DNA from 3 places in the Brevibacillus sp. YAE8 genome. Region 3 is predicted to be linked to each of the others. Evidence: riboswitches for the same ligand, from Rfam matches in the RefSeq annotation. Region 3 holds a riboswitch; each other region holds the start of a gene.

Region 1 (4,728 bases), on a different contig from region 3:
CGGGTCGGTCATTCTGCTGTTAGGGAAATATTACCTGACTAATAGTGGAAAAACAAATCTTTTACAAAGGTTGTTGTTTGTTGTTTTTGGTGATGCGGGGAAAAAGTGAAAACATTGAAAAGAGCGTTTGCCCGTTGCTGTTGGCGAGGCGAGGGAAAAAGCAAAAACATTGAAAAGACCGTTTGCCGTTGCTTTTGGCGAAGGCGAGGCAAAAGCAAAATCATTAAAAAGCCCGTCTGTCGTTGCTTTTGGTGAGGCGAGGAAAGATGAGAAATCTCTGGAGCTTCTTGGGATACCCGCTGGGGGCTGGACTGCCCGGCTCCGGGGAAAAAGCAAAACCGCGTCCAAAGTGGTCGATTCAGGATGTGTCTCAGAGTGGACGCTTAACAAGCGTGTTTTGCTTTTTCCCCTCCACCTCGGTCGGTATCCCAAAGAGCTTTCGCGGATTTCTCCTCTTTCCTCGTCAGCGGCTTGCTTGGGTGGGCGTGGGTTTTTTAAAACGTTTGTAAAGAGTTTTTCAAAGATGGGGTTCAGGTTGGCAAAAAGTGCTGTCCGATCCGGGGCGCTCAGGCAAGGCTGGGCTTTCCTCAATCTGTACAATGTTTTTCTGCTAACAGAACCGAACTGAAAAAGCAATTTCATTGAAAATCCATTCCTCGCTGCTGCTTTCATCGAAGCGAAGCAAAACAAAAAAGCAGGCCTGCTCCAAGGCCCGCTTTTCATCCGAGACGATTTTCCAGTTCTTTGACGATGGCCTCGGCCTTGCGAATCCAGCGGGGGTCGATCTCGGCATCTTTGTCGAGCGGCTCCTGGAACTGGTTCATCACGGCTGAAGCGACGGGGGCGTAGTAGCCGATATCTTCCTCTACGCCTGTGTTGTAGACGTGGCGCAAAACAAACGGTTCGCCCAGTTCCAGCCACGCGTCGGGGCTGTCGAGCTCGCCCTGCAAGACTTTTACCGGGAGGCGGAGGTACACGGTGTTCCTGTCGTCAAGGGTGCGGTCGAAATAGCCGTGTTCGTAATCCCAATTCGCCAGTGTAAAATGCGGCTCGAGCGACTCGCGGAAATAGCCGAACGTCGCCTTCGTCCCTGGTAAGCTGCTTTGAATTTTCTTCATTTGTATCCCCTGCCTTCGTCACATACTACTGGTAGTGTGCGCCAAAACGGCGGGTTGTACTCACAGGCGAGGGCAGGCAAAACGAGCAACAAGCCTCGCTGCCGGAATTGCGGATGGCAAGAGGCTTGGTAACTCTATGCTTTCAGGTTTTAGAGCAGCGCGATCGTCAAAAGCGTAAACAAGGCGAGCGGAATGATTCTTTTGCCTCTTCGACACGGACGGCGGCGTTTTTTCCTCGGCACGACGACTGCAGCCGGAGGTGGTGGCGGCGGTGGATACGGGTAACACGGCTGAGGCGGGTAGGGCGGGAACGGTGGGAACGGCGCCATGTACGGATTGAAGCCGGAATAAGGGCTGACGAAAGGAGCGCCCTCTCCAAACGGACTCACCTGGCCGTACGGAAAGCTCGGACTGCCAAACGGACTTACTTGCCCATATGGCTGGCCCGGACTGCCGAACGGACTTACCTGCCCATACGGTTGACCCGGACTGCCGAACGGGCTTACCTGCCCATACGGCTGATTCGGGCTGCCGAACGGACTTACCTGCCCATACGGCTGGTTCGGGCTGCCGAATGGGCTGATCGGAGCGTATGGATAGCAATCGTCCGCGTAAGGGCTGACTTGACCAGCAGGAGGCCGATTCGGCTGGCTGCTGCTGCCAAGCGGACTGACATCGCCAAACGGCTGGTATCCGCCATATGGATAGCCGTAGGGAGTCCAGTCCGGGTACATGCCCCAGTCTCCATGCGATTTGCGGCTGGCTACCTCTTCGAACTCGTAGTCGTCTTCCTCTGCATCGAGATCGTCCACTTCCACATATACATTCTGATCGTCAAAGTCCACGATCACGCCTTCAAAAATCTGGCCGTCAATCGCTTCAATGCGCACCTTTTTCTCGACGTGTTCTTTGCATATGTTGTGCACATTTTCACGCATATCCTTTATCAGACTGACCGTCTGGACGTCAGCCTGGTACAGGTTTTTTTCAGACTGCATGGAAACTCCTCCCCTTCTGGTGTTTCTTTATTACCATATACAGGTGCCCATGGGGAGGTGTACCGGGTTTGCAGTTCGGACTAGCCCATTTTGTTCGACGTTTCGTCTGTTTTTGCCAAAAAGCGGGATGGCAAAAACGGCGTCAGACGCTCTGTCTCGCCTTTTTCCAGGTAGTCGGCCATCCATTTCGCGGTAGCCGGGGACAGCAAGATGCCGTTGCGGAAGTGCCCTCCGGCAATCGAAAGCCCGTCCCAGCCGGGCACGGGACCAAGCAGCGGCTTGCCATCTGCGGTAGCTGGCCGCAGTCCGCCCCACGCCTCCAGAAAAGCAGCGCCGTGTAAGGCCGGGACGTACGGCATGACTCCGTTCAGGATGCTGGCCAAGCCCGCCATTGTAACTTCGCGCTGAAAGCCGCTTTCGTCTTCTGTCGCGCCGATGACGATTTTCCCGTCCTTCTTCGGCGTGATGTAGCCGGAGGTGCCAAAAATGACGGTGCGAAGCGGGATGCCTGCGGAGGATACCGCCGCGATCTGGCCGCGAACCGGGCGAACGGGAATCGAAACGCCGAGCATTTCCAGCATGATGCCCGCCCACGCGCCTGACGTGATGATCGTTTGCTCCGCCCGCAGCGGTCCAAGCGAACTCTCCACGCCGACTACCCGGCCGCCTTTTACCGCGATGCCGCTCACGACACAGCCTGCGTGCAACGCGACGCCTTGCAGCCGGCATGCTGTCACCAGAGCGCGCAGCAGCATGCGGTTGTTGATATGCCCTTCGTACGGAGAGTAGATGGCTGCCTGCGCCTGCTCGGTCAAAAGCGGCTCCACCTCAGCCAGTTGCTGCCGCTCCGTCAAAAGGTGGACGCTGTGCCCCGCTTCTTTTTGCCAATGGTACTTCGCCAAAAGCTGTGCCTGCTCGTCATCGTTGAGCGCGACCGTCAGCAGCCCTTCCAGGCTGAGCTGGACGTCCCCTCCGGTAAACTCTTCCAGCTCGGCCGCCCACTGCGGGTAATAGGCCAGCGAAGTCATGCCCAGATCGAGCATCGGGCCTGGGGCCGTAAACTCCTTCAACGGCGCGAGCATCCCCGCCGCCGCAGAAGACGCCTGTCCGCCCCATTCTCCCTGCTCGACCAGCGTGACGCTCCTTCCTCTTCGTGACAACTCATAAGCCAGACTTAATCCGATAATTCCTCCACCCACTACGAGACAATCGCTCAATTTTTCTCTCTCCTCGCTTGTTGTAATCTCTTCGGGGCCATTCGAAAGCGCCGTTGTAGCCAAAAGCCCCTGGCGCAGTCGACAAAATGAAAAAAACCACCTTCTCCTTCACAGGAAAAGGCGGGCTTCATACGCATCGTAACCAAATAAAAAAGCGCTGTTTGCCGGCAACCGTATCCCTGCGCCGGCATGATCCGGATCAGGTGCAATGGGTCGACGGTCGTTGCTTCCATCCTCTCAGCCCCGCATGAAGGACTCCCCGAGTTGCTTGATCTTTTATTTTCGTTCACCCACCAAGTATAGTCCTCTTGGGCGCGATCTGACAAGATGGTCTGCGCTTTCATCCTCAGCTTAATCCTCGTCTTTCACATCGTAGCTTTCCGGAACCGTCTCGTGACGCGCCGCTTCCTCGAACTCGCGAAGCTTGCGCATTTCCTCCAGATGGTGATTGAACTGCTCCTTGTTGATGATGTACTCGTTGCCGTCGTGGAGAGCGCGGATTTTGCCCTGATGAATTTTTTCCAAAATAAACGTTTCAGGAAGCTCCAAATACGCCGCTGTCTCCTCCACAGTCAAATACGTCTTGTTCTCGCGCAATCTTGCCTCCAGTTCCGCTTTCTGCTGCTCGAATCCAGGTTTTCCCAGAAGGGCGAACATGTTGGCCTTGTACGCCTCCACCCCGGGCTGATCGAACGGGTTGACCCCTAGCAAATAGCCGCTGATCCCGCACGCCTTTTCAAAAAAGTAGATCAGGGCGCCGAGATGGTACGCTGTCGCCTCTGGCATCTCCACAAGCAGGTTCGGTACGCCGCCATCTACATGGGCCAGTACCGTTCCCTCGAAAGCCTTTTTATTGACAAACCCCATCCGCTTGCCGGACAGGAAGTTCAACCCGTCCACATCGAGCGGGTCCTCCTGCACGGTCACGTCGACGGCGGGCTTGTTCACCGTAACAACCGTTTCAAACAACTGCCGCATGCCGTCCTGTATGTACTGCCCCAACGAGTGCAGGTCCGTGGAAAACTCGGCTGACGCGGGAAAAATTCCTTTGCCGTCTTTTCCTTCCGACTCCCCGAAAAGCTGCTTCCACCACTCCGCGAAAAAGCGGAACTGCGGCTCGTAGCTGACCAGAAGCTCCACGGTTTTACCTTTGCGGTACAGCGCATTGCGAATCGCCGCATACTGGTAGCACGGATTTTCGTACAAATCCATGACCATGTAGCGCTCGCTCGCGTCTTGCGCGCCCTTCATCAGCGCGTCCAGATCGGCCCCGCTCACTGCGATTGGCAACAGTCCGACTGCGGTCAGGACGGAAAAACGTCCGCCGATATCGTCCGGAATGACGAAGCTTTCGTACCCTTCGTCCTCCGCGAGTCTTTTTAAGGCGCCGCGCGT
Region 2 (4,728 bases), 350 kb from region 3:
CGCGAACAGCAGATGGATCGGCTGTTTGGCTAAAAAAGCCGTCACCGGATCGGCTTGCGGCCCATGAAGCCCTCGCGCAACCCGTGGTAGTGGGTGATGGATTCCTCGCCCTCGCGCCAGCACAGGAGCACTTCTTCGCCGTCGATGATCGCGGGAAAGTCGAACAGGCCGATGTCGATGTCCTTCACCTGGATGCCTTTGCCGATCAGTTGGGTGACGTGCATCTTCGCTTCCAGTTCGAGAAACTCAAGCTGGCATTCCACCGAAAAGAGCGCCTCTTCGTCAACGGGCTGCTGCTTTTTGATTTGCTCGCGCTTTTGATACATTTCGTAGAAAGAGCGCTTCGATTTTTGCAAAAACGAGAGTTCTTCACGTACATAGGGCAACAAGTCGTTCGCTTCCTGAAGCGTAAAGATTTTTTTGTTCACGGATCATCCCTCCACGATCTCTATTCTATTAGTATAATATCACCCTTGGCGGGAGAAAATGGCCGGAATGGAAAAAGCGCAAATGGCTTTCCGCTCCGGCGGCAAGGAGCAAAGATGGAAGACAGAATCTATTATCAAGATGCGTATGCGACAACGTTTTCGGCGCGCGTACTGCGGCAGGGTACGGAAGAGGATGGAACGCCGTACGCTGTGCTGAGCCAGACGGCGTTTTACCCGACGGGAGGCGGACAGCCCGGGGATGTGGGCACGCTCGGAGAATGTCGGGTCATCGACGTGGAAGAAGTAGCGGGCGAGGTGCGTCATCGGCTGGAAGCTCCGCTGCCGGAGGACTGCACGGAAGTGGTCGGGCAGATCGATTGGGACCGCCGCTTCGATCACATGCAGCAGCATGCCGGACAGCACATTTTGTCCGCCGCGTTTCTGGAAGTCGCGCGGGCGGAGACGGTCGCGTTTCATTTGGGAAAAGAACGCGTGACGATCGACGTGCGCCTGGATGAGCTGACAGCGGATGTGTGGGAAGCAGTCGAGCAGCGGGCCAACCAGGTCGTGCTGGAAAACCATCCGATCATCGCCCGGTTTGTCGACGACGAGGAGCTGGCTACGTTGCCGCTGAAAAAACAGCCGACGGTCACGGAAAATGTCCGCGTCGTCATCATCCCCGAGTACGACTACAATCCGTGCGGCGGCACACATCCTGCGCGCACGGGCGAAGTGGGCATGATTAAAATTCTCGGCTGGGAGCGCCATCGCGGAAACATCCGGCTGGAGTTCATCTGCGGCTTGCGGGCTTTGCGGGATTACACGCGCAAGCAGGCGGCTGTGCGCGAGCTGGCGAAGCGGTTTGCGACCAGCGAGGCGGAGCTGATCGCGCAGGCAGAGCGCGTGCTGGCCGAACGGGACAGTTTGAAAGCAAGGCTCGCCGACGCCGAAAAGCAACTGCTGGAAGGCGAAGTCCGAAAGCAGCTCGGCGTGGCAGAGCAAGTGGGAACTGTGCGTGTCATCGCGCAAGTTTTCCCGGACAAAACGATCCAGCAACTGCAGCAGTACGCCCAGCTCGCAGTCGCGGAGGCGCCGGACGTCGTATGCTTGCTGGCCGCAGCGACTGACGAGAAGACCCAGCTTGTGTTTGCGCGGGGGCAGGACGTGAACGTCGCCGTCAACCAGCTTATCAAGGAGACGCTGCCGTTGATTGCCGGAAAAGGCGGCGGCAATCCGGCGATGGCGCAGGGCGGCGGTCAACCAGCGCCTGCTGCGGACGAAGTGTTGGCGCACGCCCGCAAGCTGCTTGCCCAGTCGCTGGCCTGACGGACTAGCTGTGGGCAAGGCCGTTCACGCCTGGCCCCTACCATGATGGATGATGCGAGGAGGAAACGACGATGTTTTGGAACCCCGGCGATAAAGTTCGCGTGACGCAGCGGACAGGAGAATATATCGCGGAAGTGCTGGAAATTCACGATACGAAGCTGTTGGTCAAGGTGCTGGCGGTGACGAAATACCCGCAGCAGGGCGACCTGCATACGTCCTACGAGGTGGATGTGCCGCTGTTCCACCAGCGCCCAGCGCTCTCCTACCAGGAAAAATTCATGACCCCGGCCGCATCCGTCATCCGCTACAACGGCGAAGTGCCGGACTACAAGGAGTCCGTGCGCAAAGCGATGGAGCGGGAAATGGAGAAGCTGAAAAAAATGGCGGCCTGGTCCGAGCGCTGCCTGGTTGAACTGGAAGCGATGTACAAGGAAACCTTTACAAACACGAAATAGAATGGTACTGTAATACTCGAACGTACGACAATTTCATAGGTTTACTACCAAACGGGGGCCGAGCATCGTCGGCTGAGATTGTAACGAGCGTGTTACTGACCGTTGAACCTGACCTGGGTCATGCCAGCGGAGGAAGAGGTATATGAATCGATTTCACGGTGCGGCAGTTGCGGCGTATTTGCCGGAATGCTGCTACCAGATGATGAGATCAACTCAACCATCCCACGGCGGATGGTTTTTTTCTTCCATCTGTCCGATGGGATACATATACGGCTTCCACCGTTTGACTGGGGTGACTTCCGGCAAGCGAGGGAGGCCGTTTTTTCGTCCCTCGACAGGTGCCATCAAGAAGGAGGAATACAATGGTTGTTGTGCTGAACGGAAAAACAGCAGAGCTGTCGGCTGAGATCAACACAGTCCGCGCCTTGCTCGCTTCGTATTCCCTGCAAGAGAAGATTGTCGTCGTGGAGCGCAACGGAGAGATCATCGACCGCTCCCGGTATGAACAAACGCCGATTGCAGACGGAGACCGCATCGAAATCGTTCATTTTGTCGGAGGAGGATGACCAGCATGGATACATGGAAAATTGGCCCTTACGAGTTTCGCTCCCGCCTCTTGCTCGGGACCGGAAAATTCGCAGATTTGGAAACGCAAGGAAAAGCAGTCGAGGTGTCGGAAGCAGAAATTTTGACGTTTGCGATTCGCCGGCTCAATTTGGAAAATCCGCAAGAGCCGAACTTTTTGGAACAGCTCGACCTGAAAAAATTCACCCTGCTGCCGAACACAGCGGGAGCCTATACGGCAGAGGAAGCGGTGCGTATCGCCCGTCTGGCGAAAGCATCCGGCTTGTGCGATATGATTAAGGTGGAGGTCATCGGCGACCCGAAAACGCTGCTGCCTGACCCGATCGGCACGCTGGAAGCGTCGAAAATACTGGTCGAAGAAGGCTTCATCGTGCTGACCTACACCAACGACGATCCGATTCTCGCCAAGCGTTTGCAGGAAGTGGGCGTGCATGCCGTCATGCCGGGCGCGTCCCCGATTGGCTCCGGACAAGGCATCGTCAACGAAAACAACCTCCGCTTCATCATCGAGGACGCGAAAGTACCGATTATTGTGGATGCAGGCATCGGGTCGCCAGCCGATTGCGCGAAAGCGATGGAGCTGGGCGCGGACGGCGTGCTGCTGAATACGGCAGTCGCGCTCGCGGACAATCCGGTGCTGATGGCCGAAGCGATGAAGCTCGGCGTGGAAGCGGGGCGCAAAGGCTTCCTCGCGGGACGGATTGCGAAAAAGCGCTACGCGTCGGCGAGCAGTCCGACCGAAGGGATGATTGAGTAGCGTGGACCGACTGACAGAAGCGGTAGAATCGATTGCCAGGCGCAAAGAAGAGTTGTTTGCCCTCCTGGCAGAGCTCGTTTCCCATCCGACTGTAAGTCCGCCAGCGCGAAACAGCGACGCGGCGCAAACGGTACTCGCCCATCGGCTCGCGGCCATCGGCTTTGAGGTCGACCGCTGGACCGTCTACCCCGGCGATGACAACGTCGTCGGCCGACTGCCGGGCAGCGCTTCCGCCCAGGCGAACAGCCTGATTATCAACGGGCACATCGACGTTGCGAGCTGGACGTATCCGCCGTTTTCCTTGACGCGCGGCGCAGACGGGCGGCTGTACGGACGCGGTGTAGCAGACATGAAAGGTGGACTGGCTGCAAGCCTGTTCGCCATCCAGATGCTGCGCGAGCACGGCGTCGAGCTGGCAGGCGATTTGCTGTTCCAATCGGTAATCGGCGAGGAAGCGGGCGAAGCCGGGACGCTGGTGGCGCTCGAACGCGGCTACCAGGCGGACTACGCCATCGTCGTCGACACGAGCAACCTGCACATGCAAGGGCAGGGCGGCGTGATTACCGGCTGGATCACGATTGAGAGTCCGACGACCTTGCACGACGGGATGCGGGCGAGAACGATCCATGCCGGAGGCGGCGTGCGCGGCGCGTCTGCGATTGAAAAAATGGCGAAAATCATTACGGCGCTGCAGGAGCTGGAACGCGACTGGGCTGTGATGAAGGCGTACCCCGGCTTTGCGGCTGGCAGCAATACGATCAACCCTGCCGTGATCGAGGGAGGACGCCATGCTGCGTTTATTGCGGATCGCTGCGCGCTCTGGATTACGGTTCACTTTTATCCGAACGAATCATACGAACAGATCATTCGCGAGATCGAGGACCATGTCGGACGCGCAGCGGCGGCCGATTTGTGGCTGCGCGACCATCCCCCTGTGTTTCGCTGGGGCGGTCGCTCCATGATCGAGGAGCGCGGAGAAATTTTCCCGTCCCTGGAGCTGGACACGGAGCATCCGGCTTTGGCGCAGTTGCAAGCCGCCTATGAGAGCGAGCTGGGCGAGGCGCCTGTGGTGGACATGTCTCCTACCGTCACAGATGCGGGCTGGTTCGCGCACGCAGGCATTCCCGCCGTACTGTTCGGCCCGGGCGAGCTGAAGCACGCCCATGCCGTCGATGAG
Region 3 (4,728 bases):
CAAAGAAGTTATAAGGGATAAAAGCTGATATCATACTATCACAACTGCCTACCCCCGTAAAATTGGCAACTGGAAAATTTATGGCGGATTGCGCGTATAGAATGCACAAAGATTGGAAAACATGATGGATAGCGACGCAACGGTGTCGCTGACAACCGCGGAGAAGACTTACGTTTCCCCATAAGCTCTTCCTCCGGTTTCTCCTCTCCCATAATTGAAAGGCAGTTCACTTTGGCGCACGGCGTGTCTGATAGGAGCATTCCGTGCCGACGCTCCCCGCGCGGGAGGAGTTGAACCGCTGCCCCATCGTCTTTTGGCGAGGGGGTATTTTTTTGCCCGCAGGGGGAGCATACTACTTGCACCTATTCCAAAAGGGGGAATCGACATGGCAGAAAAACAACCGTCCGCGCAAAAGCTGAAAGCGTCCAAGGCCCAGTCCATTGCCGACCGTACCGGAACAGGCGTCGAGCAAGCGCGGGAAATGCAGTCGCGCGCGGACCAGTCCGACATTATCAAGCACGGCCAATAACGCGAACACAAGCTAAAAAAGCCAGTCGCTACATCTGAACTGCACCCGATTGTTAGATACACCTAACAGTTGGAGGTGCAGTTTTTTTGTCTACGTTTACAGTTCTTCGCTATTTCCATGCCGGCTGGCGACGATGACAATGTTTCCCCGCCTGCATTTCCCTCGCGGCATCCGCTTGTCGGCTACAAACAATAAACAAAAACAGTCGCAGCCACGCAAAAACAGTCCGTACTGGAGGAATCATATGCACACCGTCTGGAAAGGCTCAATCAGCTTCGGCCTGGTCAATATACCCGTCCGCATGTTTACGGCAACAGAGGAACGGGACATTCGCTTTCGCCAACTGCACAAGGAATGCAACACCCCGATCAAATACGCCAAAATGTGCCCGCATTGCCAGCGGGAAGTGGAACCGAGCGAAATCGTCCGCGGGTACGAGTACGAAAAAGGCCATTTTGTCATGATTAACGACGAAGACCTGGAGGCGATCACGCCCGAGACGCGCCGCGCCATTGAAATTCTCGACTTCGTGGACTTGTCGGAGATCGACCCGGTTTACTTTGACAAAAGCTACTTCCTGTCTCCGCAAGATACGGGAGAAAAGGCGTATGCGCTGCTGCGCGCCGCCATGGAGCAGACCGGAAAGATCGCCGTCGCCCAGGTGACGATGCGCAATCGGCAAAGTCTCGCCGTCATTCGGCTGTACGAGCATTGCATCATGCTGGAAACGATTTTTTACCCGGACGAGGTGCGCCCGGTCAGTCAAGTGCCCGCCTTGCCGGAGGCTACTGTCCCGCTCGCGGAAAACGAACTGAAAATGGCGACAGAGCTGATCGGCAACATGACCGTTCCGTTCGATCCCGCCAAGTACACCGACGAATACCGCGTCGAGTTGCAAAAAATGATCGAGAAAAAGCTGGAGGGCCAGGAGATCGCCACCGCTCCGACGGTTGCGCGCACGAATGTGATCGACCTGATGCAAGCTTTGAAGGAAAGCCTGGCCTCGACAGCAGGCACTACGGGCAGTCCCGTGAAGCTTGCGCCGGAGCCTGTCCCGGCAGCCGCGAAGCCGAAAGCAGGGCGCAAACGGGCCGCTTCTGCGGAGAAAGCGGACAAGACAACCTCCCCTGCCAAAGAAGCGGTGGGGAAACCGAGTCCCGGTCCGACCTCGACAACGAAAACGCTTCGCCGCAAAAAAGCCACTCCTATGTAAAGCGGCGTTGGAACAGTTGGTGGTGCGGTGCGAAGCCATAAGCAGAACACTTGGCTGCGCGCAGCCATTGGCGACGCCTTAGCCTTACCGGATAACGTCTGCGCAAAAAACCTGCCCCATTTGCGGACAGGTTTTTTGCTTATCTTTTTGCGAGCTGTTGTTCCGGTTCGATATGAATGTGAACCGTATTGATTTTGTGCACACGTTTCATCCGTTCTTCGATATTTTCGGTGATGGTGTGGCTTTCTACTACGTTCAACTGCGGATCGACGTGGATCACGACGTCAACGAGCACGCTGCTGCCGTGATAACGCGCCTTGATGTCGCTGATCGCTTTCACCCCGGAAATGGAGAAGATCGTCTCCTTCAGCTCCTCCAGTTGCCCCTCATCGAAGCCATCTGTTAAGCGATGCGTCGCCTCCCGGAAAATATCCCACGCCGTCTTCAGGATAATCACCCCGACCACGAGCGCTGCCAGCGGGTCGAGCCAATGCAGTTGGAACTGCGCGCCCGCCACTCCGACAAACGTCCCGATGCTGACGAAGGCATCCGAGCGGTTGTCGGCAGCGGCCGCGAGCAACGCCTGGCTGTTCGTTTTCACGGCGAGTTGGTGATTGTACCGATAGACCCCGAGCATGATGACCGCAGTCGCCAGCGCCGTCCAGCCTGCCAACAAGTCGGGAGCAGTGTGGTTTGTATCAAACAGCGTCGGAATCGCTCCGGTAATGACCTCCAGCCCGACAAACAGCATGATGAACGACGCGACCAGGGCAGAGATCGTCTCCGCGCGAAAATGGCCGTACGGATGGTCGCGATCCGGCGGCTTGCGGGCAATGCGCAGCCCGATCAGCACGGCAATCGACGCCACCACGTCCGTCGAGTTGTTCAGCCCGTCCGCCATTAACGCTGCCGAGCCTGTCAGCACCGCAACCCCTATTTTTAACGCCGAGCAGAAAATATAGGCGATAATGCTGACCCACGCACCCCGCTCTCCTTGCTTCAGATCCGAATATACATTCACACTCCATCACCTCAAAAAATCTCAATCGCCCTATTCGCCCAAAGCCTTAGAACAGAACGTATAAAAGCAGTTTCTCGTTTTTTCGAATTTCATCGTACCAGACGCAATTCGTGTGGGTCTACAGAAACAGTTTTAGTCCGATTCATGAGTATAGAGGGGGGGAAAATGTGTTGCCCTGTGGCAATTTTTGTTGGAAACTTTTTCTTGCCAAGCACGGCTGTTCTCCGGTATCCTAATCTTGCAACGACAACCAAAAACAAGCACGGGAGCTTGGAAATCACCAGGCTGAGAGGATGGTACTGTGCCATCGACCGTTGAACCTGAACTGGGTAATGCCAGCGGAGGAATGTCCATATGACAGATTAGCGACGCGTATCTTTTTTTCGGATACCCGTCTCTTCTCTACTCTCGCGTCTGGCGTCGCATGTTCCCATGTGGCGTTTTTTCGCGACGGGCCTCTTTCGCCTCCCTACAAGGTTCGCGCTTTCGTGCAACCAAGCCAAGGAGGTTTTTTTATGTCATCCATTTCATCTTTTCCCGGAAGCCGCAAAGTATACGAGGTAGGCAGCCGCCCCGACATTCGCGTGCCGATGCGCGAAATTGCGCTATCGCCTACCGAGGGGCTGTACGGCACCACACCAAACCCGCCGTTGCGCGTGTACGACACAAGCGGCGAATACACGGCCGAAGGTTATGTCGCCGACATCAACAAAGGGCTGCCGCTCGTGCGCCAGCGCTGGATCGAGGAGCGCGACGATACGGAGAGCTATGCCGGCCGCGAGCCAAAGCCTGTGGACGACGGAATCCGCAACGCCGACAGCGCAGGGAAGATGCCCGCTTTCCCGCGCGAAGGCTATCAGCCGAGACGGGCGAAGCCAGGCAAGACGGTCACCCAGCTTCACTACGCCCGCCGTCACATCATCACGCCGGAGATGGAGTACATCGCCATCCGCGAAGGCGTCACGCCGGAGTTCGTCCGGGCTGAGGTGGCGGCAGGCCGCGCGATCATTCCCGCCAATATCAATCATCCGGAAGCGGAGCCGATGATTATCGGCCGGAATTTTCACGTCAAGGTCAACGCCAACATCGGCACTTCTGCCGTCAGCTCCTCAATGGAAGAAGAAGTCGAAAAAATGATCTGGTCGGTGCGCTGGGGCGCGGACACGATCATGGACTTGTCGACCGGAAAGCACATCCACACGACGCGCGAGTGGATCATCCGCAACAGCCCGGTGCCTGTCGGAACCGTACCGATTTACCAGGCGCTTGAAAAAGTGAACGGCAAAGCGGAGGATTTGACCTGGGAAGTCTACCGGGACACGCTGATTGAACAGGCAGAGCAAGGCGTCGATTATTTCACCATTCACGCCGGCGTCCTGCTCCGCTACATTCCGCTGACCGCGAAGCGCGTGACCGGAATCGTCTCGCGCGGCGGCTCCATTCTGGCTGCGTGGTGTCTCGCCCATCACGAGGAAAACTTTTTGTACACGCATTTCGAAGAGATTTGCGAGATTCTCAAGGCGTATGACATCAGCGTGTCACTTGGAGACGGCTTGCGCCCCGGCTCGATTGCAGATGCGAATGACGAGGCCCAGTTTGCCGAACTAGAGACACTCGGCGAGCTGACGAAAATCGCCTGGAAGCACGACGTGCAGGTGATGATTGAAGGACCCGGCCACGTCCCGATGCACCTCATTCGCGAAAACATGGACAAACAACTAGCGATTTGCCACGAGGCGCCTTTTTATACGCTCGGGCCGTTGACGACAGACATCGCGCCCGGCTACGACCACATCACCTCGGCGATCGGCGCCGCGATGATCGGCTGGTTTGGCACCGCGATGCTCTGCTACGTCACGCCCAAGGAGCATCTCGGCCTGCCGAACAAGGAAGACGTGCGCAACGGTCTCATCGCCTATAAAATCGCCGCTCATGCAGCGGATTTGGCCAAAGGCCACCCGCGAG

Evidence for each region. A riboswitch is a leader RNA that binds a small molecule or an ion and turns the genes downstream of it on or off. The one in region 3 is predicted to bind thiamine pyrophosphate.
Region 1: another riboswitch for thiamine pyrophosphate. It lies ahead of thiO (glycine oxidase ThiO); the one in region 3 lies ahead of thiC (phosphomethylpyrimidine synthase ThiC).
Region 2: another riboswitch for thiamine pyrophosphate. It lies ahead of thiS (sulfur carrier protein ThiS); the one in region 3 lies ahead of thiC (phosphomethylpyrimidine synthase ThiC).

What each region holds. Positions count from the first base shown of each region.
Region 1 covers NZ_BAAIYG010000010.1:9,633-14,360, reverse strand. Annotated here, with positions in the region: gene AC27IT_RS14230 (hypothetical protein) at 31-642, opposite strand; gene AC27IT_RS14225 (YugN family protein) at 720-1,118, opposite strand; gene AC27IT_RS14220 (LSm family protein) at 1,268-2,116, opposite strand; gene thiO (glycine oxidase ThiO) at 2,197-3,333, opposite strand; TPP riboswitch at 3,490-3,605, opposite strand; gene AC27IT_RS14210 (excisionase family DNA-binding protein) at 3,685-3,903, opposite strand; partial or broken gene AC27IT_RS14205 (glucose-6-phosphate isomerase) at 3,925-4,728, opposite strand, start outside.
Region 2 covers NZ_BAAIYG010000001.1:358,210-362,937, reverse strand. Annotated here, with positions in the region: gene AC27IT_RS01090 (hypothetical protein) at 1-33, shown strand, start outside; gene AC27IT_RS01085 (DUF2203 domain-containing protein) at 42-428, opposite strand; gene AC27IT_RS01080 (alanyl-tRNA editing protein) at 543-1,754, shown strand; gene kapB (kinase-associated lipoprotein KapB) at 1,826-2,209, shown strand; TPP riboswitch at 2,251-2,361, shown strand; gene thiS (sulfur carrier protein ThiS) at 2,572-2,775, shown strand; gene AC27IT_RS01065 (thiazole synthase) at 2,781-3,551, shown strand; gene AC27IT_RS01060 (acetylornithine deacetylase) at 3,544-4,728, shown strand, end outside.
Region 3 covers NZ_BAAIYG010000001.1:705,802-710,529, forward strand. Annotated here, with positions in the region: gene AC27IT_RS02900 (hypothetical protein) at 386-529, shown strand; gene ku (non-homologous end joining protein Ku) at 774-1,742, shown strand; gene AC27IT_RS02910 (cation diffusion facilitator family transporter) at 1,882-2,763, opposite strand; TPP riboswitch at 3,017-3,127, shown strand; gene thiC (phosphomethylpyrimidine synthase ThiC) at 3,279-4,728, shown strand, end outside.